4 regions of the Senimuribacter intestinalis genome follow, and region 4 is predicted to be linked to each of the others. Evidence: riboswitches for the same ligand, from Rfam matches in the RefSeq annotation. Region 4 holds a riboswitch; each other region holds the start of a gene.
What was found. Region 4 has a riboswitch for cobalamin ahead of NFR88_RS09770 (homing endonuclease associated repeat-containing protein). Riboswitches for the same ligand answer to the same signal wherever they lie in the genome.
Positions count from the first base shown of each region.

Region 1 (8,045 bases), on a different contig from region 4:
TCCGCTCCCGCCAAAATCCGTCGCCGCCATAGACAGTCCGGTTTGCAGCTTATTCAAGCCTTTATTCATCGTCAGAAAATCACTTGAATCCGAAAGTTTGCGATTGGAGCAGTGACCAACAATTAAAACAGCTGCAAGTAGCAGAGCCATAAAAATATAGTCTATCGTCTTCATCATTCTACACAGCCTTCTTTACTCGACAAACAATTTACCTTCCTTAAATACATATTTGGGTAGTTTTTTCATGTCCTCAATATTTATATCAGGCTCACCTTCCATTACGATTAAGTCAGCCAATTTGCCTTCTTTTACGGTTCCAATACTCTCCTGCAGTCCTACAAGAGCTGCACTGTCCACCGTCGCCATCTTCAGTAGCTCTTCGTTAGAAAATCCCGCCGCCTTTCTGGCAATAAATTCCAACCCAGGGAATTCATTAAAAGTAACTCTGTCTGCATCCGTACCCCAACCAAGCCTAATTCCGGCGCGATAGGCTTTTGTCATATACTCCGAAATATGCTCCATGATTTCTATAGAACGTTCATGCATGAACGCAGGCGTATTTCCCGTCAAATCCTTCAACATGGAATATGCAATTTCCACAGTTGGAACGATGAAAGTCTGGTTTCCATGCGCTAATAATGTCTCGATACACGCATCATCAATGTAGGAAGCATGCTCAATACTGCCTATTTCTGCCTCCGCACATGCCATAATGCCCTTTTTTCCATGACAATGAGCCGCTACATAAGTTCCCTGTTCTTTCGCCGCATCGGAAAGTGCCTTCAGTTCTTCAAAAGAGCAGATCATAGCTCCAGGATCCCCACCGATGTTCATCACTGCACCAGTTGCCATATATTTGACAAAATCACAGCCAGCTTCAATATCTTCTCTCACAATTTTTCTTGCGTCAGCCACATCGTCAAACACTTTATAAAGTGGTCCGAATTCTGCATTGCCCGGTGCAGTCGGGGTGTTACAATGGCCGGAAGCAATCACACGCGGACCCATGATAGTTCCCTTAGCATACATGTCACGCAGCGTTACGCCCAGATTAAATGCAGAGCCACAGTCCCTAACCGTAGTATAACCGCTGCGCAGATAATCAAAGCCATATTCAATTCCTTCCACTAGTTCTTTTACCGCACTGCGATATTTAATCTGCAAAACGTCCATCGTTGTAAAATCAAAATGCATATGTAAATCCAACATACCCGGCATGAGAGTATCTCCTTTGACATCCAGTATGTCAACATCCCCCTCAAAGGCAGTTCCCGCCGGAAGAATCGTCTTAATTCTCTTGTCTTCAATCACAACATCTGCCAGTTGATTTTCTTGAACCACAAATCCCTCAGTCAAATAGGGAATCAGTCTGCAATTTTTCAAAACTAAAGTTTTCATATTACATTCCCTCCAAATCTTTACATCACTGCCCGCTCAGATTCAAAGCAGTGATTTTTCTTTTCATATAAATGCAGCAACACTGCACAAACCACTACAATTCCAAGACCAACTATCAGCAAAATAAAAATGTTGTTATATCCATCTGCGCCTTTTGTATCCAGCCATTTTCCACATAAATTATACAGCCACAGGTCAGTTGAATAGCCTACTGCTGAAGCAATCCCCATAGAAGTTCCGGTAATTTCAAAAGGAACCTTCGCTTCAGGAATCGGAGTATATAGGCCGGAACGGCTCAGCGCAATTACACTGATAAGTACAATACTCAAAATCACCGCAATTGTTTTGCTGGATTCCTGATGCGGAACAAACAGCAGACCCACAATCGTAATACCTATAGCGATACAAACCAGAATCAAGAATTTAGGCGTGCGGCACTTATCCAGAAGAAGCCCTCCCAGCGGCGAGAGGATGATTCTTACCACCGAACGATTTGCAATTGCAAAAGCTGTACTGAAAGTCACAGATACACCGAACAAGCCAGATAAAAACGGGTTGAGATATGTTGCACCAGAGATCACAATAAACAACCCCATAACAATAAACCCGTTCAACCAGGTCACCGGATGCGCCAGCGCTCTTCCAAGCATAGAAAACTTGAAATCATCGTTAGACTCTAAGCCCTTTACATCCTTCACCAGCACCATAATTAAAATAGCCACAATCGCAATTACAACGGCAAAAATTGTCGTTACATATCTGAATCCCATGCTTTCTGCAAACTGTGACAGTGCCGCCAGCACACCGTAACTCATAATTGCACCTACAATTGCTGCACACATTTCAAAGAATCCAAACATCTTTCCTTCTTCGTTTTCATCTGCCTGTGCACGAACCAATTTCAAATATGCCGACCAGTGAATGAAGGTTGTCGATACGCCGAATCCCAAATAGCAGCCAATTAACACCAAGTAGTTAGGTGCAAAGGTCATAAGGATGCCCAGACCTGCTGTCAAAAGCTGTGAAATTACAACCAGCTTCTTCGGTGAAAATCTATCTGCTAAAATACCACCCAGCAGATATCCCGGCGTTGCTGTAAAAGAAAACATCGTCAGTAGCATCCCCGCCTGCTGATTAGATAAATGAAATGCCTCCAAAAATTGCGTATAAAAAGTCGAACTTAAATAGGGCAAATTATAGCACAAAGTAGACAGGGTCAATAAAAACACAATGAAATACTTTCTTCGATCTTTCAAAATAATCACTCCTTATAATAAATTTTCTATCATTATAAAGAACTTCCTTTTCCTTTTCAAAAAACGGTATTTTCATTTTACGACTATTTTCTGCACTTTTTTCCAACAACATTGGATTTTTTGCATAAAATATGCTATACTAATAAAAAACTTTACGAGTTTTACTTTATTTCAGAGAAAAAAGCAATTATATGAAATCTTTGCGGAGGTACAGCATGGAAGAAACAATACGCAGTATACTTGGTCAGCGCATTCGTCACTACAGGAAACAAAAACATTACAGTTTGGCAGAATTTGCTCTACTCATTAACAAAAGTAAATCTTCCCTTTCAAAATATGAGCGTGGGGAAGTATCAATTGATGTGGAAACACTCATTATTATTGCAAAGAATCTTGATGTTCATATTTCACAGCTTCTTGACATGGACTATTTACTTCCAACTGAGAATTTATCACAAGAAACACCCGGTTCTTCACAACCAGGAAAAATCTATTATGTGTACGTACCCTCTCTCATACAGAAAAAAAACAAAGAGGTCAACATCTTGACCATAAATCAAGAAAAAGCTTCCTTTTATGGGCGTGTAGTCGACCCCACCGATTTTGCTAAGTGCACCTATTATTACACAGGAACAGTGCAGACTTTCGATTCATCCCAGAGGATTTTCCTCGCAAATACTGCAAATAAAAATGATTTGCTGGTTCTGGATCTTACCAGCAATTTTGGTACATCTTCAATTATCGTTGGTCTGTTCTGCAGTCTTTCCCTTGGTCGATACGATTCCTTTGTCAGCAAATGTATCGCTACCGAGAATCCTCTTACCGACCTCACCGAAGCCACTGCACTCACAGCTCCAACACGTGATGAATTGAACCAGCTAAAGAAAAGGCATATATTCAAAATACTGCAAACCTAAATTTTACAGGCAGAAATAAAGAAAAAATACCATAGCCAGCGCCACAACAGGCAGATTCACCTCATTTCTTCTGCCAGCGGCAATTTTGCAAATCAGATAAAAAATAAATCCCGCAGCAATTCCTGTCGTAATGGAGTATGTCATAGGCATCGCCACTATGGTAATAAATGCAGGAATGGCGTCATCCAGACGACCAAAATCAACTTTTTTCACTTCCATGAGAAGATACATTCCCACGATAATCAAAGCCGGTGCAGTTACAGCACTTGTCATCACCCCTGTCAGAGGCGAGAACACAACCGCCAGCAAGAAGCACAAAGCAGTTGTTACAGCAGTCAGACCGGTTTTTCCGCCTGCCGCAATCCCGGAAATCGATTCCGCATAGCATGTAACGGTAGAGGTTCCAAATAAAGCGCCCATCACAGAACCTGCCGCATCAGCAATTAAAATCGACCCGCTTCCCGGCATGGTTCCCTTTTCATCAGTCATTCCCGCCCTGGAGCTGGTGCCGATTAAAAAACCAAGGGTATCAAACATATCAACCATGGTCAATGAGATAATAAGCGCAATAAGTGACAGGATACCGGACAAGCCCGCTTTTCCTGAAATCAATCCGGAAAAATCAAGCTTAAAAGCCACGTCCGCTATTGCGCCCGGAAACTCTGCAAGGTGGTCGGGCATCGCTGTCTGTCCTGCCGCCAGACTCAGTACAATCGTTATCACCATACCGATAATCAAACTTCCATTTATGTTCAATACCACCAAAACAGCTGTGATTGCCACTCCAAGCAATGCAATCAGAACTGTAGGCGAACTGAGATCCCCGAGAGCAGGCATTCCGCTTGCTAAAGATATAATCCCTGTATCCAGAAGACCAATGAGCGCTATAAACAGACCCACGCCGGCGCTTATAGCGTATTTCAGATTTACAGGTACTGCATTGATTATCTTATCTCTCAGAGGCGAGATAACAATTAGAAAAAATAGGATTCCGGAAAGGAAGGTAAGTGCCAGCGCCTGCTGCCATGAATATCCGTAAATTCCGCATAGGGTATACGCAAAAAAGGCATTCATCCCCATACCCGGCGCCATCGCAAAAGGCTTATTGCTCAAAAATGCACACAGCAGCGTGCCTGCTGCGGCAGAAAGACATGTAGCAACCATAACGCCGCCGGAACTCATGCCTGTAGATGACAGAAATACCGGGTTCAGAAAAATGATATACGCCATGGCAAAAAAGGTTGTCAGACCGGCGCGTACTTCCTGTCTGACAGTGGTGTGATTTTCTTCCAGTTTAAATAGTTTTTTCATTAGTGCCCTCCATATAAAAAAATAACGCATCCGGCAGAGATACTTTCGCATCATATCTCTCCAATGCGTTTGCGCTGCTTCCCAGCTGGTGTTCTGACTCCAGTATCAGCATCTTTCTTCGCCTTCCCGGTTTCCCAGTGACATCATGAAGAAGACTCCTCTGTTACAGCGTTGGCGGCGTACAGGAATTTCACCTGTTTTCCTTTAAACCCTTTCGGGTACTGGCAAGCTCTTTTCAATTTTCATATATCATTATACACAATTTGAGCGAAAATGCAAGACTTTTGCATGTCTTCAAACAGGGCAAAGGCATGAAAAAAGAAATGTGACAAATATTCGTGATTCTTTTATTTTTGTCAACATCAGAAACCGTTCTCAGACTGACGGAAAAATCTCTTGAAGAGTGTACAAAAGGAAACGCCGTAAACCTGTCAAACTCCACTTATAAAGACAGCCGCCCTTTTCGCTAGGCGGCTGTTAATTATTCTTAATTCTTTAGACATCCCACCGGCACTACATAAATTCCATCCTGCCTTCGGTAAGCATAATCACCTACGCCAATAAGAATCATTAAAAAAGCCGGTTTTTTCATTTTATCTGTGTCTATTTTTTTCGGCGTGTTGGCATAATTTTTTTCGGCGTGTTGGCGTTTTTCCAGCTTATTCACTGCATTCATTTACCATATCGCTCAAAGTATTCCTCCGCCAGCATGGACATCAGGTGCACATCATAGAGGACGCCGTTCTTCCGGCAGTTCTTTCGCAGCACGCCCTCGTACTGAAATCCCAGATTCAGATACAGGTGCGCCGCTGGATTTCCCGTGTAATGATCCAGATATACCCGTTTCATCCCAAAATCCTCAAAGCACAGTTTCATGGTCGCTTCCATAGCCTGTCTGCCGTAGCCTTTGCCGCGAAGTGCCGTATCCGCAATGTAAATCCGCCAAATTTCACACTTCCAGCCTTCTATGATATCGCCAAGAATAATTCTTCCCACCGGCTCACCGCTCTCGCGCAGACAAATAGTGTACTGGCGCATATCGGCAGCCTCATCAAATTTCACATATGCCTTGGTCACATCCTCCAGACTCTGCCCGTCCGCAATGCTGAAAAACTCCGTTACTGCAGGCTGCCTTTCCCATGGGTCAAAATACTTTAAATCCTCAAAAACGCTGTCGCGTATGATTAAATCTTTGGTTTCAATCGGGTTCATATCCTTTCTCCTTTCAGAATTCACCGCCAAATCTTTTCCCTAAATTAATTTCAATATATCGCACAATTCCTATTAAGTCAATAAAAATGACTGGCTCCCAATTTAACGATGATTCCACGATACTCCTTCCTCATGGCAAAATGCATATTTTTAAAGAAATCTCCGCAAATATGCACATCAGTCTGCATATTTGCGGGGATTTTGCATTATATATGCATATTTTTCACTGCGAACCGGTAATCGCGTTGCTATTTCAGAGTATTTTATTGGCGAAAATGCATATGAGAGGAAAAATCGCCAAAAATATGCAGATTCCTTCAGGACGTTATGCATATTTTAGGTCTTTTTTACGAATATATGCACAGGCGGCACAGAACGTACTAACAAAAAGGAGCTACCTCCTCAGATCAACCTAATTGGTCAACCGTACAAGTAGCCCCTTTACAATATCCAGTCTCTTATTCTAATTCAATCAGCTCGGATTCTTCCGGTTCCAGCACCAATGCTGTATCCATTTCCATAATACCCTCGTTAGGCATGCTCATCAAATCCAAATCTTCTGCGCTTTCATCATCCATCGCTTCCACGTCAGCTTCAGCTTCTAACAGGGCCTCTTCCTGCATACGAGTATATTCACGCATGAATTCCTCATTTACACCGTAATCCACGTCAATATTTTTGTAACGCTTCATACCGGTTCCTGCAGGAATCAGCTTACCGATGATAACGTTTTCCTTCAGACCCATCAGCTTATCGTTCTTGCCCTTAATTGCGGCATCAGTCAGAACCCTGGTGGTTTCCTGGAAGGATGCTGCAGACAAGAAGGAGTTAGTTGCCAGAGAAGCCTTGGTAATACCAAGCAGCATCTGTTTCGCTTTTGCAGGTTCGCCGTCTGCTGCAAAGGCAGCTTCGTTTGCTTCCTTGATTTCAAACTTGCTGTACAGACCACCCGGAAGCAGATCCGTATCGCCTGCGTCTTCAATCTTGAACTTGGAAAGCATCTGGCTTACGATAACCTCTACGTGCTTGTCGTTGATATCTACACCCTGGTTCTTATATACACGCTGCACTTCCTTGAGCAGGTACTGATATACGCCCTCAACACCGTTGAGTCTCAAAATATCGTGCGGGTTCAAAGGACCGCTGGTGATGTTACCGCCGGCAAGGATATAATCGTCCTTCTTTACGGCAAGTCTTGCGCCATAAGGCACAACGTAAGTCATATCTTCTCCGTCATCGCTTCTTACGATAACCTCTGTCTTATTGTCAGTTCTAGGCTGAATATCGATTACTCTGCCGTTTGCCTCGCAGATTTCTGCAAGACCCTTTGGCTTTCTAGCCTCGAACAATTCCTCTACTCTCGGAAGACCGTGGGTGATATCGGAACCTGCAACACCACCGGTATGGAATGTTCTCATAGTCAGCTGTGTACCCGGCTCACCGATGGACTGTGCCGCAGTGATACCGACAGATTCACCGATATTAACCTCTTCACCTGTTGCCAGGTTTCTTCCGTAGCATTTTGCACAAATACCGGTTCTGGAGTGACAAGTCATAACGGAACGGATTGCAACGGAGTCAATGCCTGCGTTGACAACATCCATTGCCTGTTCATCGCTGATTTCCTCGCCCTGTTCAACAATGATTTCCCCGGTCTGCGGATTTACAATGTCAAGAAGCGCAGTTCTTCCTGCGATACGCTGATTCAAAGGTTCGATGACTTCTTTACCGTCGGTAAAGGCTCTAACCTCCACACCCTCGTCAGTGCCGCAGTCAAATTCCCTAACGATAACGTTATGAGATACGTCAACCAGTCTTCTTGTCAGATAACCGGAGTCGGCTGTACGAAGCGCTGTATCGGCAAGACCTTTACGAGCACCGTTGGAAGAAATGAAGTATTCCAAGATTGAAAGCCCTTCACGGAAGTTCGCCTTAATTGGAATTTCTACAG
Region 1 covers NZ_CALPCF010000005.1:18,222-26,266, reverse strand. Annotated here, with positions in the region: gene NFR88_RS06230 (sodium:solute symporter family protein) at 1-177, opposite strand, end outside; gene NFR88_RS06225 (metal-dependent hydrolase family protein) at 193-1,398, opposite strand; gene NFR88_RS06220 (MFS transporter) at 1,419-2,627, opposite strand; gene NFR88_RS06215 (helix-turn-helix domain-containing protein) at 2,870-3,571, shown strand; gene NFR88_RS06210 (NCS2 family permease) at 3,575-4,882, opposite strand; cobalamin riboswitch at 4,949-5,123, opposite strand; gene NFR88_RS06205 (hypothetical protein) at 5,370-5,549, opposite strand; gene NFR88_RS06200 (GNAT family N-acetyltransferase) at 5,555-6,094, opposite strand; gene rpoC (DNA-directed RNA polymerase subunit beta') at 6,553-8,045, opposite strand, start outside.
Region 1: linked by a shared signal. The riboswitch ahead of NFR88_RS06210 (NCS2 family permease) and the one ahead of NFR88_RS09770 (homing endonuclease associated repeat-containing protein) in region 4 are both predicted to bind cobalamin.

Region 2 (8,045 bases), on a different contig from region 4:
CGCTTGGCTCGCCCAGACTCATGGAGTAAACGTCTGTGGTAGCGCCGCCTACATCTACGGCAACCAAATCTCCCAGTCCTGGCTCCTTATCTGTGCCCTTTGCCAATAGCTCCATAGCGGAAAGCACCGCCGCCGGTGTCGGCATCATAATGCCCGAAATCAGCTGACTGGCTTTAGAAAGTCCTTTTGCCTTGATGATTCTGTCAAGGAAAATTTCCCGAATGCAGTTTTGTGCCGGCTCGATGTTCAGTTCCCCAAACCGCGGCATCACGTTTTCTGTTACGATTACCTGCTTTCCGGCTTCCTCTAAAATCTTTCTGCAAGCACCTGCTGCATTGCGATTGCCCGCAACGACGATTGGAAATTCTGCGGAAATTCCTGCCAGCATCTGTGCATTTTCTATAATGGTGTCCTTATTGCCGCCGTCAGTACCTCCCGTTAAAAGGAAGATGTCAGGTTTCAGATTTTCGATTTCTTCTGCGTCCTCTTCGGTCAGCTGATAGGAATAAACCTTCATGACCTTCGCCCCTGCCCCAAGAGACGCCATCTTTGCTGCCTCGGCAGTCAATTCCGGCACCAATCCGCAGCTGATCATTTTCAGACCGCCAGCGGCACTGGAGCAAGCATACCTTGCATCAAAATCCACCGGACCGATTTTTTCCTCTAAAAGTGCCAGCGCATTTGCCAGTCCTTCATTAATATCGGTTTTTACAGTGGTGTAGCTTGCCGCTGTTGCGCAAAGCCGCTCTTCTGCAAGGTCCACGGCAGTTACCTTAGTATAGGTGCTGCCGAAATCTATTAATAGTATGTTCTTCATGACTTCACCGACCCATTACAGCCCCAAGTCCTCCTTCAGACACGAAATGGTGTCTTCCGGTGCTGTTCCCGGTCCAAATACCCGGTTAAAGCCCATTTTCTTAAATCTTGCTTCCACTTCGTCAAAAGGCTGCTTGCCGACTACGATATTGCCGCCTACATAGAGCAGAATATCAGAAAGACCTGCTTCGCTGCACTTTTCTCTAAGACCGCGGCAATCAAGCTCACCGTGACCGTAAAGGGAAGATACCATGATAGCATCTGCATCAGTTTCTACTGCTGCAGCAATGTATTCTTCCTGGGATACCATGACGCCCAAATTAGTCACATCAAACCCCGCTTCTTCAAAGGCGTGATTCAATATCTGGATCCCTACTGCATGAACATCTGCGCCAATGACGCCGATGACTAACTTCTTTTTGTTTTCTTCCATGATTCACCTCGAAATTCAAAATCGATAAATGTATTACATCTTTATAGTACATTGTTATATCTCATTTGTCTACAACCAGATTGTTTTTTTTTGGCACTTCTTATTCAATATGCATTTTGTGAAAAATTTGCACGAAAAAACAGACCCTATTCGGGTCTGCGTCATAGTCATTTCACTATAAATTTTGTGACTTTATATATGCCTCTATTGCATGAAAGAAAACTTCCGCCTCGTCTACCTGACGCTTTACATCTTCCTTTTCAATCACAAAGAAATCCCCATAATCACTCTCTGTTCTTAAAGAAAATGCGCTCTTAATAATATTAGAGAGCTGCTTTTCAAATACACCCGTCTTTATATATCTCATTTGAAAATTGGAAATCACTCCTGAATGTTGCGGAAATCCAACCCATCTAAAGCAAGTACTGCACGTGCTGCATGAAAAATTACATAATAAGAACGATTTGCTGCAGTATCATACATCCCCATTTCCAGAGTTCGCCTAGCGTCAGTCAAATACCGTTCAGCCTTTGACAATCTGTATAAGCATAAGTCCTTTTGCTCCTCACTATACAATACTGATTCCCTCCTTTATTACATTCTGAAAAAAAGGCAAAGAATCAGAATAGCGATGAAAGGTTTCTGTATCCTGCAGCTTAATCGAAAGCAGTACGCCATACTGCAAGTCAAGTTCCGAAGACAAGTCACTGACTTCTCTCCTGTAAGCTGCCAGCTCATTTTTTGAAAGATCCACAAGTGCCAGAATATCCAAATCTGACTCTTCATCATTATCCCCTCTAGCATAAGAACCATAAAGCCAAATATGATTTAGTTTGTTCCCAAAAATATGGCACAGTGCGCTGCGAAGCTCTTCTAAAATATGATTCAGTTCCAGGATTCTCACTTGCACCACCTCCTTGCTTATTTATCCCTATTATACTATTTCCATTATAGAAAATCCATACAAAATTATAAAGAGCTGCAGGCATCTTTTACCTACAGCTGCTTTAATTCTTATAACAACTCTTCCGTTACCTTTTTCAACTCTTCTCTAATTGCGATGTGCTGCGGACATGCCTCCTCACATTTACCGCAACCGATACATTCCTTCGCCTGTTTCAGACCGTGACCGGAAACCAGCCAGCTTTCCTGATGCTGCGCCATGGCTTTGTCCCGATAAAGGGTCAGGTAGTTCATGGCAGTAAAGGATCCGGAGATGCCAATCTGTATCGGGCAGACCTTTGCGCAATAATTACAGACAGTACACGGAATCATCGGTATCCTCGCCAGTTCCTCCTGCGCATTTTTCAGCGTTTCTCTCTGCTCTGCAGTAAGTCCTGTAAATTCCCTCATGTAGGACAGATTATCTTCCATCTGCGCTACATTGCTCATGCCGGAAAGTACTGTCATCACCCCGTCTAAATCAGCCGCAAAGCGAACTGCCCACGAAGCAACCGATGAATCCGGTTCTGCTTCTTTAAAAATCTTAACGACAGATTCCGGCGGTGTTGCCAACATGCCCCCTTTTACTGGTTCCATAACGATAACCGGCTTGCCGTGTTTTTTTGCCACTTCGTAACAGCCTCTGGACTGTACAGTCGGATTTTCCCAATCCGCATAGTTGATCTGCAGCTGCACAAACTCCATCTCCGGATGGGCTGTCAGAATCTCTTCCAGTTCCTCCGGGGTAGAATGAAAAGAAAATCCGACATGCTTAATCAGTCCCGCCTTTTTCTTTTCCTGCACCCAGTTCCACATATCATACTCGTCGAAATAACGGCTTCTGCCCTCTCCCAAATTGTGCAGCAAATAAAAATCGAAATATCCTGCGCCTGTCTGTTTCAAAGAAACCTCAAACTGTTCATAGGCTTCTTCCTTGGTCTTGCAATTAATCCATGCTGCATTCTTTGTGGCTAGCTGAAAGCTTTCCCGTGGATATCTTTCAACCAGCGCCTTGCGAATCGCATCTTCCGAACCAGCATAAGCCCAGGCTGTATCAAAATATGTAAATCCCGCTTCCATAAACAAATCGACCATTTTACTGGTTTCCTCTACATCGATGACGCCGTCCTTCTGCGGCAGTCTCATCAATCCGAATCCCAGCTTCTTAATGTCTTTCCCAAGGTCATTCATCACATTTCCTCCTTTTTGTTGAATTAAAGTGCGTACGCTTTGAAAATCTCTGGCAGACAGGTCTCGCAAAATTCTTCTGTGCGCGCTCTCAGACTGTAGCTGCCGTCACTTACACTCCAGCAGAACATCTGCCCGTAAAGTATATCCGCCAAAGTATGGGTTAAAACTTCTGCCGGCGTATCTTTTGCCAGATTTCCTTCTTCTACCCCTGCCTGAATCAATCGGCTGATCGAATCCAGATCAAACTTGAGCTTTCCACGGGGACCTGTCTCCTCCGAAGAAGAAATATCAGACAAACTTCTGATCCACTCCTGAGAAAGCTTATATCCGCTGTCTTCAATACATGCCGAAAAATGCACCATATAATAGATGATTTTTTCTATGAAAGTATCCTGCAGGCTCATGGCCTTATCCAAAACCTCGCTGAAAGCACCATATCCAAGCGCAAATACAATATCCTCTTTCTTCTTAAAATAAGTATAAAAGGTGCCCTTCGAAACACCTGCCAGTGCAGTGATCTCGTCAACTGTCGCCTGAGAAAGTCCTTTCTCTGCGATAATTTTGCTGCCTGCATCCAGCAGTTTTTTCTTTGTTGCAAGGGCAGCAATCTGTCTGCTCGTCATAAGCGTGCCTCCTTTTTCTTTATTATACTGTATAATTGACTATCAGTCAATGACTTATAGTCAATTTTAAAAAAACTGCACTGCTTGATATTTCCTCATCAAACAGCGCAGCTTATCTCTTGCAGCATATGTTTATTTCCTATCCTGCTCCCACAGTTTATCTGCCACCGGCGCCCAGTTCTTTGCATATTCTGTGCACTTTCCACAAAGATGCTCACAGGATTCCGGCGCTTCTAAATCCGTAGATTTTGCTCCGGTCTTCTTTACTAATTCCTGCAGAATTCCTGGGTTTTCCAGCATAGGGCAAGGCCGCAGATGATTGTCATTAAACGGCTGTCCATCACGATATGCAAGAAATAGCGGCTGACGCAAACAATCAAGAAGTGACTTTTCTTTGATATTAGCGCCGGAGTAGTGAATAAATACACAAGGTTCCACGTCTCCGTTGGCATTGATATGGCAATACCTTTCCCCTGCCGCAATGCAGCCATGTACAAACTCTCCATCGTTTTGAAAGTCAATCGCAAATATCTCTTTACCACCTGTAATACCGCGGATTTCCCTGATTTTATCGTGCATATAAACTCTCTGTTCCGGTGTCAAAAGCAGTTCTGTACTCGCATTGACACCCACCGGCATATAATGGAAATACCATGCAAAAACACAGCCTTTATCGATAAGCATATCCAGGAATTCATCACTGGTTACAGTCAAATAGTTCTTGCTCGTATAGCAAATCGACACACCGAAAGGAATTCTCTTTTCATGCATCAAATCCATCGCCGCCAAGGCTTTCTGGAAATGGCCTTCTCCTCTTCTCCCGTCGTTGCTTTCTTCAAAACCCTCAATGCTAACCGATACAAAGAAATTACCTACTCGAAGAAGGTCGTCACAGAATGCTTCATCAATCAGTGTACCGTTGGTAAACGCATGAAATGCACAATCGCTGTGTTTTTCGCACAGACGGATAATTTCCTTTTTCTTAATCAGCGGTTCGCCGCCGGTGAACAGAAAAGCGTGAATACCCAATTCTTTACCTTCTGTGATAATTCTATCCATATCCTCAAAAGAAAGGTTCATTTTATCGCCATATTCCGCAGCCCAACAACCGGTACAGTGCATATTGCACGCTGTTGTAGGGTCCATCAGAATAATCCATGGAATATTGCACTGGTATCTTTCAGACATTTTCAGAGAAGTCTTGTAACCACGAAAACCAGACTCATATCCGGCATTTAAAGCAAAGGTCTTCAAAATATGCGGATCCACATTGCGCAAAATATTTTGTGTATAATGGGTCCACTTGCTATTCGGGTCTTTTGCCAGCTTTCTCAAAAGTTCATAGGAAGAACCTTCCCATGCGTCTCCTAAAATTTTCTCCAGCATATTAATCATAGGAAGCATAACTTCGGTCAAATCCTTTTCCTGTCCCTTGTTGATAATCGACTCCAAGCCTTTTTCGAAGGCTTTTCTTTCCATGATATGTTTTACATCCTTTACCAAAATATTCCACCTCCAGTTTATTCGTCTCTATGAAGATATATTTCCTTTTTTTCGTAACATATTATACTGCACTTTTCAAAAATTAGAACTAGACAATTTCCTGGATTTGACTAATCAAAAGCTGCACCAAAATGGTGCAGCCCGTATTTTCTGCATGTCTCCTAACTCAAAGGGCATCGTTCTTACTCACCTTCCCGTTTCCAGGGGCTAGTCTAAAACCCTCGAACAAGAACTCTCCCTTACAGTGGCGGTACCGTGCAGGATTCTCACCTGCTTCCATCTTAGCGCCCAATCCAATCGGGAGAACATGATTTAATAAATATCTTTTTTTACATACCGCAAATAGCCGGCTCCAATCCCAAGCAGCCCAATTACCATCCCGATTGCGACCAGTGTCCCATCGAGACTGCCCGCTGTCACGATATCCGCTCCTTCGCAGTAGGCGAAAGGCGTCACATATTTTAAAAACGCCGCCGCTTCCGCAATGTTGGCAATGAGATTCAGAAAATACATCATAAAAGCGATGCCAAGTCCGGCGCCCACGCTGCCTTTACGTGTGAAAGCAGAAATCCCGAAGCAAATCCCCGCCAGCTCCAGTTGCAGCAGATAATACGCAAGATGCAGCAAATTGATTTCCCTCCAGGGAATCGCTTCACCTACCGCCGCTATAGCGCACACAGAAATCCCATAAACCAGCAGATTCATCGCCGTCACCTGCACCAATACCGCAAGGAGTTTTTCTGTCACGACCCGCCTGCGGCTAATCGGATGGGTCAGCAGAAATTCAGCCGTTCCATCTTTTTCTTCCTTGCTCAAAATACCAGCCGCGCACAGACAGGCATAGAATGCGCCGCCAAGCCCCAGCACATTACCGCATTCCACAGCATAAAACCCAGTCAGCCTGCCGAAGTTCAGACGGTCCATTCCAAAAGCGTCGGAAAAAGAGCCCATGGAAGCAAACACATCGCCAACACTCTCCATCTGTCCTTTCATCTCCGGAAAGAGGAAGATGCAAACTGCCAGAAGAAAAGAAATCGCCGCGGTCCAAATCAAAAACGAAACGCGACCCTGTCTCAGCTCATGTCTAACCAATATCACAGCGCCTCACCATCCTTTTCATAATAGTGAAGAAATACCTCTTCCAAATCCGGCTCAGATACGGCGAGATCCGCAATCTGTCCATCCGCAAGCCTTCTCAGCAACTTGTTCATATCGCCGCTGTAAAGAAAGCTGGTCTGCCCCGCAATCTCTTTCCGGTCACGAATTCCGCAAAGTCCGTCAAGATTTACGCTGCCGCAAACCGCAACACGCCTGGCGCTGGTGCGAGAAAGGGCTTCTACCCGATCGCAGGCAATGATCTTTCCTGCTCGAATGATGGCGGCGCGGCTGCAATTTCGCTGCACCTCCGACAAAATATGACTGGACAAAAAAATAGTCGTTCCATCTGCATTGCGCTCCCGAAGAATTTCAAAAAATTCTTTCTGCATCAGTGGGTCAAGACCGCTGGTCGGTTCGTCCAGAATTAAAATTTCCGGCTGATGCTGCAGCGCGCAGACAATGGCGACTTTTTTCCTGTTACCAAAAGAGAGTTCCTCCACTTTTCGTTTCTCAGAAAGTTGTAATCTTTCACAAAGCCGCACAGCTTCCTTTCTGCAGTCCTTTTTTCGCAAGTCCGCAGACAGCTTCAAGATATCTTTCACCCGCATTCCGCGATAAAAAATTGCTTCCGACGGAAGATATCCAGTCCTGGCAAGAATCTGCTCTCTTTCTTCGCAAGCAGCAAGTCCGCTCACCCAGGCGTCTCCTCCGGTCTTTTTTATGAGCCCCATCATCGTGCGGATTGTCGTAGATTTCCCTGCGCCGTTGGGACCGATGAATCCAAAGAATTCTCCTTCGGAAACGGTCAGACTGACGCCAGAGATTCCCCGGTTTTTTCCATAATATTTAGTCAAATTTTCTAACTTGATTGCATCCATCTCGTCACTCCTTCCGAAGATAAATACTTTTCCAAAATGCGATCAGTCTGGTAAAATCCTTTTCCATTTCTGCGGTATTCACAGGTCCTCGCTGCACCATCTCCCACAGATATCCTTCCGACGCCCAGTACATCTCCCTGTACATCATGGGAATATCCAGTCCTGGCACAAACTGCGCCGGATCAAAGTTGATACGGGCGCGATCCGCTTTCAGGTTAAAATACCGGTGATAGCTTTCAGAAACAGCTGCGCAGATTTCCGGGTCCTTTTCGTAAAATGCTTTGATGGTAAAATTCGCCATGTCCGGATACTGACTGATCAGTTCCATTTTTGCCCGCATGCCCCGTTCCATACTCTCAAACAACCCCTGCTGACTGTAGCATTCGCATTCAGTCAAATATGCAATGGTCTTCTTTGCACAAGTATCCCACAAAAACAGATATAATTCCTTCTTGTTGTGAAAATAGTGAAACAGCAGCGATTTGCTGATTCCCGCTGCCTCTGCGATTTCACGCATAGGACTGTTATGATAGGTATTCTGCGAAAAACCTTGTAACCTGC
Region 2 covers NZ_CALPCF010000003.1:103,410-111,454, forward strand. Annotated here, with positions in the region: gene glmL (methylaspartate mutase accessory protein GlmL) at 1-817, opposite strand, end outside; gene glmS (methylaspartate mutase subunit S) at 833-1,249, opposite strand; partial or broken gene NFR88_RS15160 (HEPN domain-containing protein) at 1,425-1,738, opposite strand; gene NFR88_RS03900 (nucleotidyltransferase family protein) at 1,818-2,153, opposite strand; gene NFR88_RS03905 (aldo/keto reductase) at 2,264-3,382, opposite strand; gene NFR88_RS03910 (TetR/AcrR family transcriptional regulator) at 3,406-4,005, opposite strand; gene NFR88_RS03915 (radical SAM/SPASM domain-containing protein) at 4,138-5,508, opposite strand; cobalamin riboswitch at 5,643-5,834, opposite strand; gene NFR88_RS03920 (ABC transporter permease subunit) at 5,821-6,606, opposite strand; gene NFR88_RS03925 (ABC transporter ATP-binding protein) at 6,603-7,484, opposite strand; gene NFR88_RS03930 (TetR/AcrR family transcriptional regulator) at 7,489-8,045, opposite strand, start outside.
Region 2: linked by a shared signal. The riboswitch ahead of NFR88_RS03915 (radical SAM/SPASM domain-containing protein) and the one ahead of NFR88_RS09770 (homing endonuclease associated repeat-containing protein) in region 4 are both predicted to bind cobalamin.

Region 3 (8,045 bases), on a different contig from region 4:
GTAGCAGTATTTACATGTCTGAATCCGCCCTGTGCATCGTAGAAGGTCATCAGACCATCAACTGCGCTTTTTCCATTCTTAACAAAACGCGCATCTTTTCCCGGATCAATCCCCAGTGCTGTCATCGCAACAATAGTCTGTACAATGCTTTCAGAGTTTTCAGTTCCCCATGAATCATAGGTACCGTTATCCTTCTGCATATCTGACAAGCATTGCACTGCCTTATCCACAGCTTTCTTTACTTCACTGCGACCAGTATACGGCGCCAGTGCCTGCAGCGCCATAGCTGTAATATCCACATCGGCTTTGGAGCCGGACAGTGCAAAACCACCGTCTGTAAGCTGCTGCCTCAAAATTTCCTGAATCAGTTTATCCCTGGTTGTCTGCACTTCCACGCCTTTTACTTTTGGAATCGTGTAATTCTTAGAATCCAGTGCAATAAGCGCCCAAATTGTGCCATTAATTCCCTGCCACTTAACCTGATTGAAGTCCGCCAGTTTTTCCAGCAGATTATAACCGCCTACATTGCTTGGATCCTTGCCAATAGCACTGAGCGCCAGAATCGTTCTGGAATACTCTGTGTACTTCTTCGCATGAAGAACACCTTTACATTCTTTGACGGTTTTCACCACATCGTTATAGTAATCGCTGAAAAGCTGGTCATTCAAGTTTGCACCAGAACGCGCCAGTCCCAAAATCATCCACTCTGTTCCATAAGTAGCACCCTTTTCAGTCAGCTGCTTTGTAATATAGGTCTTAGTTTTTTCAAGCGCTTCATTGTACGGTGTGTCACTGTCCGCCGCAAAGGCAAAGCTTGTCATTAACGACAAGACCAGACAAAACGCTACAAACAAGGATAGTAGTTTTCTTTTCATAGATTCCTCCTTTATACAACCAAATCTTTCTAATCAGATTCCGCTTTTCTTACTCTTTTGGAGACTCCTGTAGAGTAAGGACCTGGCATCAAATCACTCTGCCAACCTGCGAAAACCATTATTTATATATTCCATACTTTATTTTAATCCGCTCTAATTTCTTTATGATGCTGTTGCCAAACAGAAACACACATAGCGCCGCTGTACTGCCGTGGTACGCATCATAAGGTGCGCCTGAGATGTACAAAAGTCTCATCTGTTCAATAGATAATTCTGCTCCAGGTGCGCCCGCTGATGTTACCAGTGCGCATATATTCATAATCCCTCCGTAAAGGACGAAGGTTGTAACAAAGGTAAATATTGCCAAAGTCACTCCGTCTACAGGCAGCCGCTTTCGCTGCAGCAGCACACCCGCTAAAAGTCCCAGAAAACCGAAGACATAGAGTCTCCATCCGAAAAATGTTCCGTCTGTGCCCGGCCATATCTGATAGCATACATATGCGATCAGTATTCCAAATATCACGCACAGTACTGGTCCCATAATTAGCTTAAAGTGGCGTGATTTCAGCTCATCCAGATCCACCTTGTTAAATGCCAAACCTGCAAGAAAGCCCAGAATGCCCCAGCAAAACATCTGCCACGGTGTCCACGGTCCCTGTCCCATGTAAAAATTGCAGACAAACCGGGATACCGCACCAATGAGGAATCCTGCCTCCGGTCCCAGAGAAATACCTGATATGATAATCATCGCCGTACCGATTTGCAGCGGCAGCGTAATATGGCAAAACAGCTGCAGGCTTACCGTCAGCGCCGACATCATGGCGATAAGAACGATTTCTCTCGCTTTTGGCTTTCGTTTTTCAAAGACCATGAAGAAAGGCAGCATGGTATAAATCAGCAGAATCACGCTGACAATCATAAACTTGCTCTTTCCAAACTGCAGTCCAATGAAAATTGTCAGTGGCATTGCCAGAAAAATCAGCGCTGCCGATACCAGCGTCCGTTTACGATGTGCTGCTTCTACCTGAGTTAAATTGTAGCTTTTAGCCATGCAGCCACCTCCTCACAGGTGATACCGTCCGGCTTCCACTGACGAATAATCTTATTTGCCGTGGTTGTGTAAAAGTTGTTGCCGGAGAAGAAGGTCTTCGGATCACCAATAGATACAATGTCTCCGTCAAAGAACATTGCGCACTTATCCGCATATTCTGCGCAGAACTCTACATCGTGAGAAACCATAAAAATGGTCACGCCGCTTTCCACCAGCTTTCGCAGAATCCCCGCAAGGGTTCTCTTGAAAAAAGGATCAAGCCCCTTAGTCGGCTCATCCAAAAGCAGAATCTTAGGCTCCAGCAGAAGGATTTTGCCAAGTGCCAGCCTCTGCTGTTCTCCACCAGACAAATCGTAAGGATTCGCCTTGCGAAGATGCTCTATTTCCATCAGCTTAAGCATAGCGTTAACATGCTCAATTCTGCTGCTGTCTGACATTTTCATAAAATGCAGGGCTTCCAGCAGTTCCTCTTCCACTGTAATCTCTGTAAAAAGCGCCTGCGGATTCTGTGGAAGCATAGACATGATATCCCTGTCGGTTTTCACCGTGCCCCGCTGCGCCTTTAGCATGCCTGCAATCATTTTCAGGGTCGTACTCTTTCCGGTTCCATTTCCGCCAAGAAGACAATACCACTGATTCTCTTCCACGGAAAGATTCAGACCCCGCAGTACTTCACCGCTTTCTCTGCTGTATTTAAACCAAAGGTCTTTCACCGTGATTACTGCCTTGCCGGAAGACTCTGCCGGCTGCTCTTCTACTGGTGTTGTAACCTCCGGGCTCTTTCCCTCCAGCAGTTCTGCCGCCTTAAGTCTGCCCTCTCTGATGGTCAGCGGGCTCTTCTCATCAGGCAATACACTAGAAAAAATTCTCATCACTGCAGGCAGCCCATAGAACATTGGATGCCTATCCGCTTCTGATTCTCCGGACAGGAATTCTCCAATTTTTCCCGGCTCATCAAAAGCGATAACCTCACCTTTGTCCATAACCATGACTTTGTCTGCCATAGGGAATATCTCCTCAAGGCGATGTTCCGAAATAATAATGGTCGTACCAAGATCTCTGTTAATTTTATATATTGTTGATAAAAATTCTGAAGCCGCAATAGGATCCAGCTGGGAAGTCGGTTCGTCCAGAATCAGAAGCTTCGGCTGCATTGCCATAATGGACGCCAGATTGAGAAGCTGCTTCTGTCCGCCAGACAGTTCGCTTACATTTTTGCGAAACCAGCCCTGAATGTCGAAATAGCTTGCCATTTCTGCCACTTTTCGCTTAATAGTCGCATTGTCCATGCCCAAACTTTCAAGACCAAAGGCAAGCTCGTGCCAAACCTTATCCGTAACAATCTGATTGTCCGGATTCTGCTGTACAAATCCAATTTCCGTTACACTGCGCCGATCATCGAGGTCTGCCACAGGCTCTCCACAGTACAAAACCTGCCCCTGCAGATTGCCGTAGGGAATCAAATTTTTCTTCAGTTGCTTCAAAAGAGTGCTTTTTCCGCAGCCCGACTTGCCGCACAGTACGATAAACTCGCTGGGCTCTATAGCAAAACTTACATCCTTTAAGGCGTTACCTTCCGCTAGAGGATAAGAAAAAGTCACATGTTCAAGTCTAATTGTTTCCATTTATATTCTCCTATGATATCGACAATCATCGGTGCCGCTGATAAAATTGCGTAGCTGATTAAAATCAGCGCTGTTGTCAAATCCAACTGAGGAAAGACCAGTTTCGGATAAAAGTACATGTTGGTAACACCCAGATAAGCCCCATAAAATACCGGACATGCCGTCACTGCCATCAATATCAGCATGGCAATATCTCTTCTCGAAAACTTGAAGAGGTGAAAGCTTGTTCTGCCCTTCAGTCCATAACCTCTGGCTTCCATAGAGTCGGCACTTTCAATAGATGCTTCCAATGACCATGCGATTAAGATGGATACTTCCTTTAAAAGCTGTCTGGCGCGTCTGATTAAATTTCCTTCGGTATGACTGCGTTTCATGCATTTTTGTCCCAGAGTAATTTCCGCAAAGCGGTTTTTGAGCAGGGGGATAAATCTGAAAATCATGGACAGGGTCAGCCCCAGCACTGGTGCAACTTTTCCGAAGAGGTAAATCAGCTTATCCGCTGTAATAATTACGTTGAAACAGGAAAACCACACAACCACGGCAATGAGCATAACTGCAGATGCAATACCGTAAACGATAGACTCGGCTGTAATCCTGTTGGTATTGATATACATCAGCACCGTTTCTCCATTGTTGTTGAAGAACATGTTGATAATTACCATGACAAGAAGCATAGCCAGCGAAATCCCAAGGTTCAGCTTCAGGCTCTTAAAGCCTTTGAGCACGAAGGCATAGCTCCAGGAAAATACCAGGCTCACCGCCAAAAAGTACGGTGAAATAGAAAACATAGTAATACCCACAACCAGTGCAAAATAGGTAATGTTTACAAGGGGGTGAAAGGAACAAAATTCCGCCGTTTCACCAAGTCCTTTATTTTCCATAGCCCACCTCCTGTGATATGAGATTATTTTCCTCAGACAATAAAAAGGCTGTAGCACAAAGGTGCTACAGTCCGTTTTTTCTGTATGTTCTATCTTGCTTAGCCAATAACCGTCAGCCGCTTCAGTACTCCATGCAGGTCTTCTGGCTCAGAAATCATCACACTGCTATCCTTCCCGACGTTTCACCACGAAACGTTAGTGGTTTCTTAGCAGCATTCCTTCAATACAGCGACGGTAACCGCGCAGGACTCACACCTGCTTCCCTCTTAGCTGACAACTTATCAGAACATGAAATAGTTTCATTCAATTGTTTCTAATGATTTATATACAGTATAGCACAGGCGGAAAGCTTTGTACAGTATAAAACTCTGCTTCCAAATCAGTTTACCATTTTTACAAAGTATTTTCTCAAAACATAGCTGGCAGCCCGTTTCTTCTTTCAGTCTATCATCTTCCAAATTTTGTATTGACTAGGGGATTTTTCCATGATAAAATTAGTACAAGGAGAAAAAGGCAAACTTTTACTATTTTGTCATTTTCTCTTTTTTGATTTTGCTGATTTCGTTCAAAGAAAGGGAGAAATATGAAACAAAAATCACAATTACGCCTGACTGATGATCTGGTCTTCTACTTTGTCTATGCGTCCGATACAGATGCATCCCGCCATGCACTGATGGCTATGCTGAATCTGGTTCTGGACCGCAAAGATGATCCCATTACAGAGGTTACCGTTCTAAACAGCGTGCACAAAGGCTTCAAACCGAGCGATAAAGGCACGATTATGGACATCCGCGCCAAAACCCATGATGGAGAGCAGTTCAACGTGGAAATGCAGAATAAAGTACAGGATGGCTTCGAAAACCGTATTCTGCTGTATGGCTGCCGCATGACAAATTCTTCATTGGATTCCGGGGAAAACTATGATAAAATGAAGAAAAACGTAGTCATCTCTTTTGTCAACGGCATACAGTTCAGCCATATTCCGGATTTCCATACCCGGTTTATCATGGCAGAGGACACCTACGGGTACCCTCTGACTGACAAGCTGGAAATTCATTTTCTGGAGTTGGGGAAACTGCAGGCGCAAGATCCTTCGCTGATGAGCCCGTTGGAGCAGTTCTGTTCCTATATAAAATACGTTGGTGATGACCAGAAAGAAGACTATGTTGCAAAACTCTTAGAAACTGATGAGGAGGCAATCCATATGTCCGATCGGGTATACAAAAATGTTACAGACGATGAAGTCTTAGAAGTTCTCTTATGGCATGAGGAGATGGCAAAACACGACCGTACTACGGAACGTGATGCAGCCAGACGAGAAGGTCTCGCAGAAGGTAAAGCAGAAGGTATAGAACAGGGCATCGCCGCCCTTATTTTGGATAATCTGGAAGAAGGAAAGACGCAGGTACAGATTCTCTCTAAGCTGCAAAAGCACTTCTCCCTAACCGAGGATAAAGCACAAGAGTACTATTTAAAATATAGCAAGACGTACTAAGCGTTCCCATCCATAAAGAAATATAGAATGAACAAACCCTGCAAGGCGTATGCCTTACAGGGTTTTCATGTTTAGTATTAAGTTGATGTTTGATTATACTAATTCTACGAACACTACTTCAGCGCAATCGCCTCTTCTAGGTCCCAGCTTCAGAATTCTTGTATATCCACCGTTTCTGTCAGCATACTTTGGTGCAATTTCATCAAACAGCTTGCTTACTACGCTTTCGTCGTAGATGTATGCCAGCGCCTGTCTTCTTGCGTGAAGGTCGCCGCGCTTTGCAAGTGTAATCAGCTTTTCTGCTTCTCTTCTAGCTTCCTTAGCTCTGCAGTCAGTAGTAGAAATTCTACCTTCTCTGAGCAGATCAGTTACCAGATTTCTCAGCATAGCTTTTCTGTGAGCAGTAGGTCTGCCCAGTTTTCTATATCCTGGCATATCAATTCTCCTTTCGTAATGGTTCTCGCCCCAATTTCCAGGGGAAATTGATGGGGAGACCTTATGCTTTTGTGCCCTGCGAACCGCGTGAGCAGCTTGGCACAAGTCGTATCATGGTTTGTGCAAATGATTAATCGTCGCTTGGTTTGAGACCAAGTCCTAATTCTTCTAATTTTGCTTTCACTTCGTCGAGGGACTTCTTACCAAGGTTTCTAACCTTCATCATATCCTCTTCGGTGCGTTCGGTCAACTCTTCAACAGTGTTAATTGCAGCTCTCTTCAAACAGTTGAAGGAACGAACGGAAAGTTCCAATTCATCAATTGTCATTTCCAGCGCTTTTTCTTTCTGGTCTTCTTCTTTTGCGACCATGATTTCCATGCCATCGGTGGAGTCGTCCAGCTGAATGAAGAGATTCAGGTGTTCCTGCATAATCTTCGCTCCTATGGATACGCCTTCCTCCGGTGTGATGGAACCATCTGTCCAAATTTCCAGAATCAATCTGTCAAAGTCAGTGACCTGACCAACTCTTGTGTTCTCTACTGTATAGTTGACTTTTCTAACAGGTGTGTAGATAGAGTCAACTGGAATCACTGAAATCGGTGTGCTTTCTGTCTTGTTCTGGTCAGCAGGTACATAGCCTCTGCCTCTTGCAAGATTGATTTCCATTACAAGTGTAGCATTTTCCTCCAGTGTTGCAATATGCAGCTCAGGATTGAAAATTTCCATTTCGGAATCACCAATAATGTCGGCAGCCGTTACAACTTTTGGACCAACTGCATTGATGATTACCCGCTTTGTATTATCGCCGTTCAGTCTTACAGCAAGTTTCTTTAAGTTTAAGATGATTTCTGTTACGTCTTCTTTGACACCTGGTATCGTTGAAAACTCGTGAAGTATTCCGTCGATTTTTACAGAAGTTACAGCAGCACCCGGAAGCGAACTCAAAAGAATTCTTCTCATGCAGTTTCCCAGTGTTGTACCATAACCTCTTTCAAGAGGTTCTACGACAAATTTGCCGTAAGTACCGTCTTCGTCCACAAACTTAGTGATTGTTGGTTTTTCGATTTCTATCACTAAAAACCCTCCTTCTTATTCCAAGTAATACCGGTTTTATGCCGCTTGTTTACTTGGAGTACAATTCGACGATTAAGTGCTCTGCAACCGGAGTATCGATATCTTCTCTTGTTGGCATAGCAACAACTTTACCTTCTAATTTCTCAACGTCTACTGCCATCCATGAAGGTACAGTGATTGACATTTCTTTGATTTCCTTAAATTTAGGGGAGCTTGTGCTCTTTTCCTTAACTTTAATGACATCACCAGCTTTCAGCTGCATAGATGGAGCTGTAGCTTTCTTGCCGTTTACTGTGAAATGTCCGTGAACAACCAGCTGTCTTGCTTCTTTTCTGGAAGATGCAAAACCTAATCTGTAAACTGCGTTGTCCAGTCTTGTTTCTAATAAGATCAGTAAGTTTTCACCTGTCTTACCCTGTTTTCTAGCAGCTTTATCAAATAAATTTCTAAACTGCTTTTCCTGCATTCCGTAGAATCTCTTAGCTTTCTGCTTTTCGCGGAGCTGCAGTCCATAGTCAGAAGTCTTCTTTCTGGACTGACCGTGCTGACCGGGAGCGTAATTTCTCTTCTCAATTGCGCATTTGCCGCTATAGCATCTTTCACCCTTC
Region 3 covers NZ_CALPCF010000002.1:172,728-180,772, reverse strand. Annotated here, with positions in the region: gene NFR88_RS02890 (fibronectin type III domain-containing protein) at 1-875, opposite strand, end outside; gene NFR88_RS02885 (ECF transporter S component) at 994-1,926, opposite strand; gene NFR88_RS02880 (ABC transporter ATP-binding protein) at 1,905-3,551, opposite strand; gene NFR88_RS02875 (energy-coupling factor transporter transmembrane component T) at 3,524-4,432, opposite strand; cobalamin riboswitch at 4,548-4,739, opposite strand; gene NFR88_RS02870 (Rpn family recombination-promoting nuclease/putative transposase) at 5,016-5,927, shown strand; gene rplQ (50S ribosomal protein L17) at 6,021-6,362, opposite strand; gene NFR88_RS02860 (DNA-directed RNA polymerase subunit alpha) at 6,493-7,437, opposite strand; gene rpsD (30S ribosomal protein S4) at 7,487-8,045, opposite strand, start outside.
Region 3: linked by a shared signal. The riboswitch ahead of NFR88_RS02875 (energy-coupling factor transporter transmembrane component T) and the one ahead of NFR88_RS09770 (homing endonuclease associated repeat-containing protein) in region 4 are both predicted to bind cobalamin.

Region 4 (8,045 bases):
ACAATTTCTGCACTTACTGCATCGTGCCGTATACCAGGGGCAGAGAGCGGAGCAGAAAGCCTTCGGAAATTCTCCGTGAAGTGCGGGAATTGGTAGCCGATGATGTTAAGGAAATCATGCTTTTAGGGCAGAATGTCAATTCTTATAAAGGCGCAGATGGGGTGGATTTTGCAGCGTTAATCTATATGCTCAATGAAATAGAAGGGCTTGAGCGGATCCGTTTTATGACTTCACATCCGAAAGATTTGTCTGATAAGCTAATCCAGGCATTTGTGGACTGCGATAAGCTCTGCAAGAATATTCATCTGCCGGTACAGTCAGGCAGCAGCCGGATTCTCAAAGCCATGAACCGTCACTACGATAAAGAGCAGTATCTGGCTCTTGTTGAGAAGCTGAAAACTGCTGTACCTGGCATCACTATGTCAACGGATATTATTGTAGGATTTCCGGGAGAAACAGAAGAGGACTTTGCAGAAACGCTGGATTTAGTCAGCAAAGCACGCTATGATTCCGCTTTTACTTTCCTATATTCCATCAGGAAGGGCACGCCGGCGGAAAAGTATGAGGATCAGATTCCAGAGGAAGTTAAGCATGAGCGGTTTAATCGGCTGGTAGAATTGATGAACGGCATCAGCGCGGAAAAGAACGCCGCCTATGTGGGAACTGTGCAGCAGGTGCTGGTAGAAGGACCGAGCAAAACAGGAAGTAAAACCTTTGCAGGAAGAACCGATGGGTTTAAGCTGGTGAACTTCCGCAGCGAGACTGACATGACAGGAAAGATGATAGATGTAAAGATTACAAAGAGCAACACCTTCAGCCTGGAAGGAGAAATTTTATGAATCCGAAGCTGAGAAATCTTTGCACTGTCATTACAGATTTTGTGCCGGGCTGTGAGCAGGAAGCGCGGGATAGGGAAGTTATGCTTCGTTTTTTACAAGAAAACGACAATTGTCTGGTGCGGGAGAATCTGACTGCACATTTTACAGCTTCCTCGTGGATTGTCAATGATGGTGGCGATAAAGTACTTATGGTCTACCACAATCTGTATGACTCTTGGGCCTGGACTGGCGGTCACGCTGACGGTGAAGCCGATCTGCTTTCTGTTGCAATCCGTGAAGCAAAGGAAGAAACTGGGGTGCAGGATTTCAAGGTGCTGCGGCGTGTACCGTTTTCTCTTGAAATTATCACCGTAGACGGTCATGAAAAACGCGGCGATTACGTGCCGTCACACCTTCATTTGAATTTGACCTACCTGCTGCAGGCAGATGAAAATGCGCCGCTTTCTGTTAAAGCAGATGAAAACAGCGGAGTGCAGTGGATTCCTGTCAGTCAGCTTGCGCAGCGCGTCAGCGAACCGTGGATGCTAAAGCGGGTATATGGAAAGCTTATTAGCAGGGCGTAGGTGCGGTGTGCATATATTTTGAAAAAATACTTAAAATATGCACATTATCGTGCATATTTTGACGATAAACTTCGAATATATGCATTTTTTTAAGAAAACTCATGTCGTTTATAGGAAATTTTAGCTGAATATATAGAGAGTTGTACATATTTTGAAGAAAACTCCTGAAAATATGCATGTATGGTCGAAAAATTATGCATATTTTAGGAGTTTTTTTATTATATATGCATTTCTGCAGGAATCTAATGCTACTAAATTGATGGGGAAAAAATTCATCTCCAGTTATGAGAAGGCTATAAAGAAATTTCAAACGTTGTTAGCATTAGGCGACTATAAAGATGTAAAGACTCAAACTAAAAACTGTTTTGCAGGTGAGTACGGAAGAAATTGTGAAGTGACAAAATCAACATTCGTACAGAAAGAAAAAGCTATAATTGAGTTGATTTTACATTGCAAAAGACGAACAAAATAGCTATAATGAATTACTAAAGAGTTAACATTATAGTTATGTGCAGGCGGGTTTCTTTTTAGTGAGATTATAATGACACAATAGCAGGAGGAACAATGGGGAAAGTAATCAAGGATACGATTCATGCGAATGGAATAGATATTGGAATTTACACACAGGATTTTGAAAATGAATTCATTTCATTAACAGATATTGCTCGGTATAAGAGTGATGACCCAACAGCAGTTATTCAAAATTGGATGAGAAATCGGGATGTGATAGAATTTTTGGGATTATGGGAAAAACTCCATAATCCGGATTTTAAACCCCTCGAATTCGAGGGGTTTAGAAAACAGGCAGGAGCAAATGCATTTACAATGTCACCAAAGAAATGGATAGAAGCTACAGAAGCTATTGGAATTGTTTCAAAAGCAGGACGTTATGGAGGAACATATGCCCATAGTGATATTGCAATGTCCTTTGCAACGTGGATTTCGCCAGAATTTCAGTTATATATAATGAAAGATTACAGAAGATTGAAGACGGACGAGAATAGTCGATTATCTTTGAACTGGAATTTGAATAGAGAAATTTCCAAATTAAATTATAAGATACATACGAATGCAATTAAAGAAAATCTTATTCCACCGGAATTAACGCCTGCGCAGATTGCTTATACATATGCAAATGAAGCTGACATGTTGAATGTTGTTTTATTTGGAAAAACAGCGAAGCAGTGGAAAGTCGAAAATCCTATGGTAAAAGGAAATATGAGAGATGGTGCGACACTAAATCAGCTTTTGGTGCTTGCAAATTTAGAGAGTTATAATGCCATTCTGATTACCCAAGGGAAAAATCAAAAAGAGAGAATGGAGTTGCTTCGTCAACTGACGATACAACAACTGCAGACGTTGGAAGCTGTAAGCTTGAATAATCTTCCGCAAGTAGCAGAACGCTAGTGTTTTCCTGCAAACCAGAGTTTAACAGGGTTGCAAAATTAAACCGCACTAATATATTCCTCAAGAACCTTCAGGGATTTTGGTACCGGCAGATCCGCAGGCAGGATGCCTTTTTTTACGAGGCTTTCAAAGAGCTCCATGGCTGCAGGCTTTTTTAAATTGGTCTGCTGCAAGATGGTGTCGTTTGAAAAAACCTCGACAGGAGTGCCGTGCATCAGTGTTTTACCTTCTGCAATTAATACGATTTCATCAGCCCATTCCAAAGCATAATCGACGTTATGGGTGGACATAAGAATTGTAATACCTTGTTCTACGAGCATATCCACAATTTTGTTGACGATGATTGTATGCTTAGGGTCGAGAGAGGAGGCTGGTTCATCTAAAATGATGATTTCCGGGTGCATGACTAAAACATCGGCAATAGAAACCTGTTTCTTTTGACCTCCGGAAAGAGAGTGGGTGGGTTTATGCTGAAAATCTGTAATTTCCAGAGTTTCGATGACTTTTGCGACCTCTTTGCGTGCATCTTGCTCGCTCATTCCCATGTTAAGAGCGCCAAAAGAAATTTCCTGTGTCACTGAGGCAGAAAACAGCTGATTATCCGGGTCCTGAAAGACAATGCCTACCTTGCTTCGAAGGTCTAAAAGACCTTTTTTGCTGTAGTCCACAGGCTTTCCGTCTAAGTAGAGTGTACCTTCTGAAGGTTTGTGAATGCCGTTTAAGCACAGGAAAAAAGTAGACTTTCCAGCGCCGTTTGCACCCATAAAGGCAACCTTGCGGCCACGCTCAATTTCCAGACTGAGTCCGTTTAAGGAATAGCTTTTTTCGTCGTCGTAGGAAAAAAATAAATTGTCTGCTTTAATGATAATATCTTTCGTCATGTCTTTCGCGGAAGCTCCTATCTCCATAATTTAAACCATAAAGTAAAAGCCAAAAGGGCAGTTTCATAAAGTACAATGTAGTAGATATTTCTTTTGCTGGTGGGATGGCTTTCTTCCAGCACTCTAATTTCACCATCATATCCTCTGGACTCCATAGCGTCATAAAGATTTCTGGAACGCTTCATAGATCTGATAAACAGCGCCTGCACCATAGAGGCAAAAGATTTTATTGATGTTTTAAAATCCTTGTGTCCAAGGCGGGCGCTTTGTGAAGTGGAAATGTAGTAGGCTACGTCCAGCAGCACAAAGATATACCGGTAAATCAGAAGCATGAGCTCTATCATAAGAGCTGGCACATGAAGCTTTCTGAGGACGCTTAGAATATCTGTCATAGTAGTATTAAAAGATAAAAAGTATAGACAGGATACGGCGGCTAGTGCTGTAGTGATAAGCTGTGCCCCGTGCAAAATGCCTGCAAAACTTCCAGTGACGTACCAGCTTCCAATAGGAACTGCAAAGGCGTCAAGGGGATGTTTTCCGATGTTGATGATAATGGCAGTAGTGCTCAGTATGAGAAAGGCCAGGGGGACCATCATCAAATTTCTGTATCTGGCAGCGGAAATACCGCCGCGAACAATGGTTAGCCAGCTGTTGACTCCAATGACAAAGACGCCCATAGCAATGGAACGACTGACAATACAAAAAATGAGAGTCAGCATTGCAAAAGCGAACTTTTCCATGGGGTTTACATATCTGAGTTTTGACAAATAGCACAGCTTATCTACAATAATCATAATTTATTTATTCATCCTTCATCCATTTTTTTCTTTCGTAAAACCGACCCATAAAGAAGGCGAGAATGCCGACTCCGATACCGGTCTGTACGCAGAAAATTAAACTTTCGATTTCACCGGGAATTTCACCGCCCAGATAGCTTTCCAAAATCGGTGTAAACCAAGGTTCATATTCACCGCCCTGTATTTCTTCTATAGCGCCGCCAGCAGCGTCATCAGAGCCGCCAAATTCAGCGTCTTTGAGCATTAAGAAGGGTACGACTGCGATGAGAATTGCCAGAATCAGAAGCAGAACCACAAGACCCTTTTTAGATTTCTTCTTATCCATATTATTTGCCCTCCTTGATAAATCCGATTGATTTCAGTTCAGGTTTCGCAAAGGATTCTAAACCGATGACGATGATAACAGTCAAAATGCCTTCTACGATAGCAAGAGGTACTTGCGTCGTAGCAAAAATACCCATGAATTTCGCAAGAGAAGCACCGACACCTCCTACTTCTGAAGGATAAGCCAGAGCCAGCTGCAGACTGGTAATGCAGTATGTAAGCAAATCACCTAAGGCAGCTGCCAGAAATACAGAAAACATTTTGTTTACCTTTAACTTTTTGCATAGCTTGTACACGCCATAGGTGATAAAAGGTCCTGCGATAGCCATGGAGAAAGTGTTCGCTCCAAGGGTAGTAAGACCGCCGTGAGCCAGCAGAATTGCCTGAAATAAAAGTACGATAATTCCCAAAATGCTGACTGCTGCAGGACCGAAAAGGATTGCGCCAAGACCGGTTCCTGTCATGTGAGAGCAGCTTCCTGTAACCGATGGAATTTTTAGCGAGGAAATTACAAAGATAAATGCACCTGCCATGGCAAGTACAGTGATAATTTTTCTATTATCTGTAAGGGTATTTCTGATGGAGAAAAAACCCCAGATAAGAAATGGAACGCATATCGCTCCCCATACCAGACAGTAGGTTCCGGGTAAGTAGCCCTCCATAATGTGCATGGCATTTGCCGTGGGAACCATACCAAAGACCAGTGAAAAAACTGTTACAATTGATAAAAATAATTTTTGCCTTTTTGTCATAAAGTATCTCCTTTCTTGATAAACAAATGAACAAAACACGAAATGTTGTATCTCTACGCAATAAAAAATCCTGTCATTTATGACAGGTGCAGCGATAGAAAAGTATGCAAAAAATACTTTCCGTTTCGTGTTCACACCCGGTCATCGTTCGTAACCTGTGTAAATTGGCTGTATTTGGGTAGTTCTTCTGACTTAGACATCTGGCACCCTTATCTTGCCTTCCCAGTTTCCCAGTGACATAAATTAAGATAGGGCTACGTCATTACAGCGGCGCGACCGTGCAGGACTTTCACCTGCTTCTCTTTTAAACCCCTTGAAAGGGACCCTTATACATTCAATTGTAACCTCATTATATTACCGGAGGTTGTATTTTGTCAAGCGGAGGATAGGGGCAAAAAAAGATTCTGTACAAATGCGATTTGATATGATACAATGTCAGCGTAGAAGCGTTGATGCTTTGAAATAACAACTGAATGACAAGTATTTCTTGTCTGTTTTAACAGCAAAGAGGGAAACAGGTGCAAATCCTGTGCGGTTGCCGCCGCTGTAAGGAAGGAGTCATGCCGAAATACCACTGGACAGATAGTCTGGGAAGGTGTGCATGATGAAGATATCCGAGCCAGAAGACCTGCTTGAAATACTAGGAGTGCGCCTGACGGTTATCAGGTTTCCTAAACGACAGATACAGAAAATACGGGCTGTAGCATATTTTGCTACAGCATTTTTATTATTCTAATATTAAAACTTGCTTAGGAGAAATCAAAGTGGAAGAAAGAGAGTTAGAGCTAAGGAAGAAGCTGCTGATTGAAAAGATCAGTCGAAATCCAGACAGGAAATACGGGCAGAATGACAAAACTTCTGCTGTCTGGAAAAATTATGCATTAGCAAGTCCGGACGGCAAATGTGTCTACCAAAGCTTTTCTGATGAAGAACTGCTCGCTTATCTAAGGCGTTTAGCGTCAGAACTGGGGTATGGCCCTACGCAGGGAGAAGTATTTTGGATATTGAAAGACTACATCAAACAAAGGTTTGGTAAATGGCCTTATGCGCTTCGTGCTGCAGGGCTTTCCGCGTCAGCAGGTAAAGGCGGAAAAACTATGGAGCAGATGGAAAAAGAGCGATTGCATAAGGAAAAGCTTCTTGACATGGTCAGAGAAAAAGCACTGGAGCTTGGGAAAATTCCGCATCCCAGAGATCTGCCTGAGGTTTGCAGGGAAATCAAAAAATATTACAGCGGCTGGACTTCTGTTATTAAAGCTGCAAAGCTGGATGCTGATTTTCTTAAAAGAGCAGTCTATAAGATTCCTGATTTAGAACTGGAATATATCAATATGCTGGAAGCAGTTAGAAATTTTGCTCATGAAATAGGACGAAGTCCTCTTCATGGAGAAATTGAACAGGCTGTTAAGCAGGCGCTCATAGAGCGATGCGGCTCCTGGCGCAATGCGCTGTTTCAGATTGATTTGGAACCGGTCCTCCGAATGGAGCCTTTTCACGATATTTATATCGACCATAGAATGACAGAAAATCGAAGGCATCATTCTGACAGTCTCTATGGCTGCTATTATAAGGTATTGAATCTGGATGAAGATGATAGAAAGCGCCTTGGTATGGTAAAAGATATCTATCTGAAAAACGGAAAAATTCCTATGAAAAAGGAAGTGCCAAGACAGCTGCGGCAGGATTTGCACGAAAAATGCGGTTCCTGGGGTAACGTTCTCTATCAGATTGGCGTTACGCCAAAGGAATACTACGAGGAGAAAAATAAAAAGAAAAATAGTAATCAAGGAAAGTAAGAGGAATAAAAAGATGAATCAGAAACAAGACACCGCGATTCTGGTAGTCAGCTTTGGCACCAGCTATAACGAAAATAGAAAGGTCACAATAGATGCTATTGAGCAGGCAGTTGCGGATGCTTTTTCAGATTATCCGGTGCGGCGTGCTTTTACCAGTCAGATGATTATTAATAAGCTAAAGAAAAGAGATGGACTTCATATCGACAACGAAGCTGAGTCACTGCAGCATGCAGCAGCAGATGGATTCAGAAAGCTGGTGATACAGCCGACACATTTGATGAATGGAACAGAGTATCACGACCTTCTGCGCGATGTGGAAAAACATAGAGATCTTTTTGCAGCTGCAGTACTTGGAGAACCTCTTTTAACTGATAAAGAGGATTTTGAGAAAGTTGCAGCTGCCATGGTGGAAGACACAAAAGAGCATACGGATGAAAAGACGGCCGTGGTGTTGATGGGACATGGAACAGGTGTTGAGGCAAACAGGGTATACTTTGATTTGCAAGATGAGCTCAGAAAACAGGGACACCACAACTATTTTATCGCAACTGTGGAAGCGGTACCAACGCTGGAAGATATTCTTCCTGCCTTAAAGGAAGGCGGTTATGAAAAAATTGTGCTGCAGCCTTTAATGATTGTTGCAGGCGATCATGCCAATAACGATATGGCAAGTGATGATGAAGATT
Region 4 covers NZ_CALPCF010000010.1:49,793-57,837, reverse strand. Annotated here, with positions in the region: gene miaB (tRNA (N6-isopentenyl adenosine(37)-C2)-methylthiotransferase MiaB) at 1-839, shown strand, start outside; gene NFR88_RS09800 (NUDIX hydrolase) at 836-1,402, shown strand; gene NFR88_RS09795 (KilA-N domain-containing protein) at 1,967-2,809, shown strand; gene NFR88_RS09790 (energy-coupling factor ABC transporter ATP-binding protein) at 2,848-3,690, opposite strand; gene cbiQ (cobalt ECF transporter T component CbiQ) at 3,708-4,484, opposite strand; gene NFR88_RS09780 (energy-coupling factor ABC transporter substrate-binding protein) at 4,492-4,812, opposite strand; gene NFR88_RS09775 (energy-coupling factor ABC transporter permease) at 4,814-5,563, opposite strand; cobalamin riboswitch at 5,724-5,906, opposite strand; cobalamin riboswitch at 6,034-6,213, shown strand; gene NFR88_RS09770 (homing endonuclease associated repeat-containing protein) at 6,328-7,359, shown strand; gene NFR88_RS09765 (sirohydrochlorin cobaltochelatase) at 7,373-8,045, shown strand, end outside.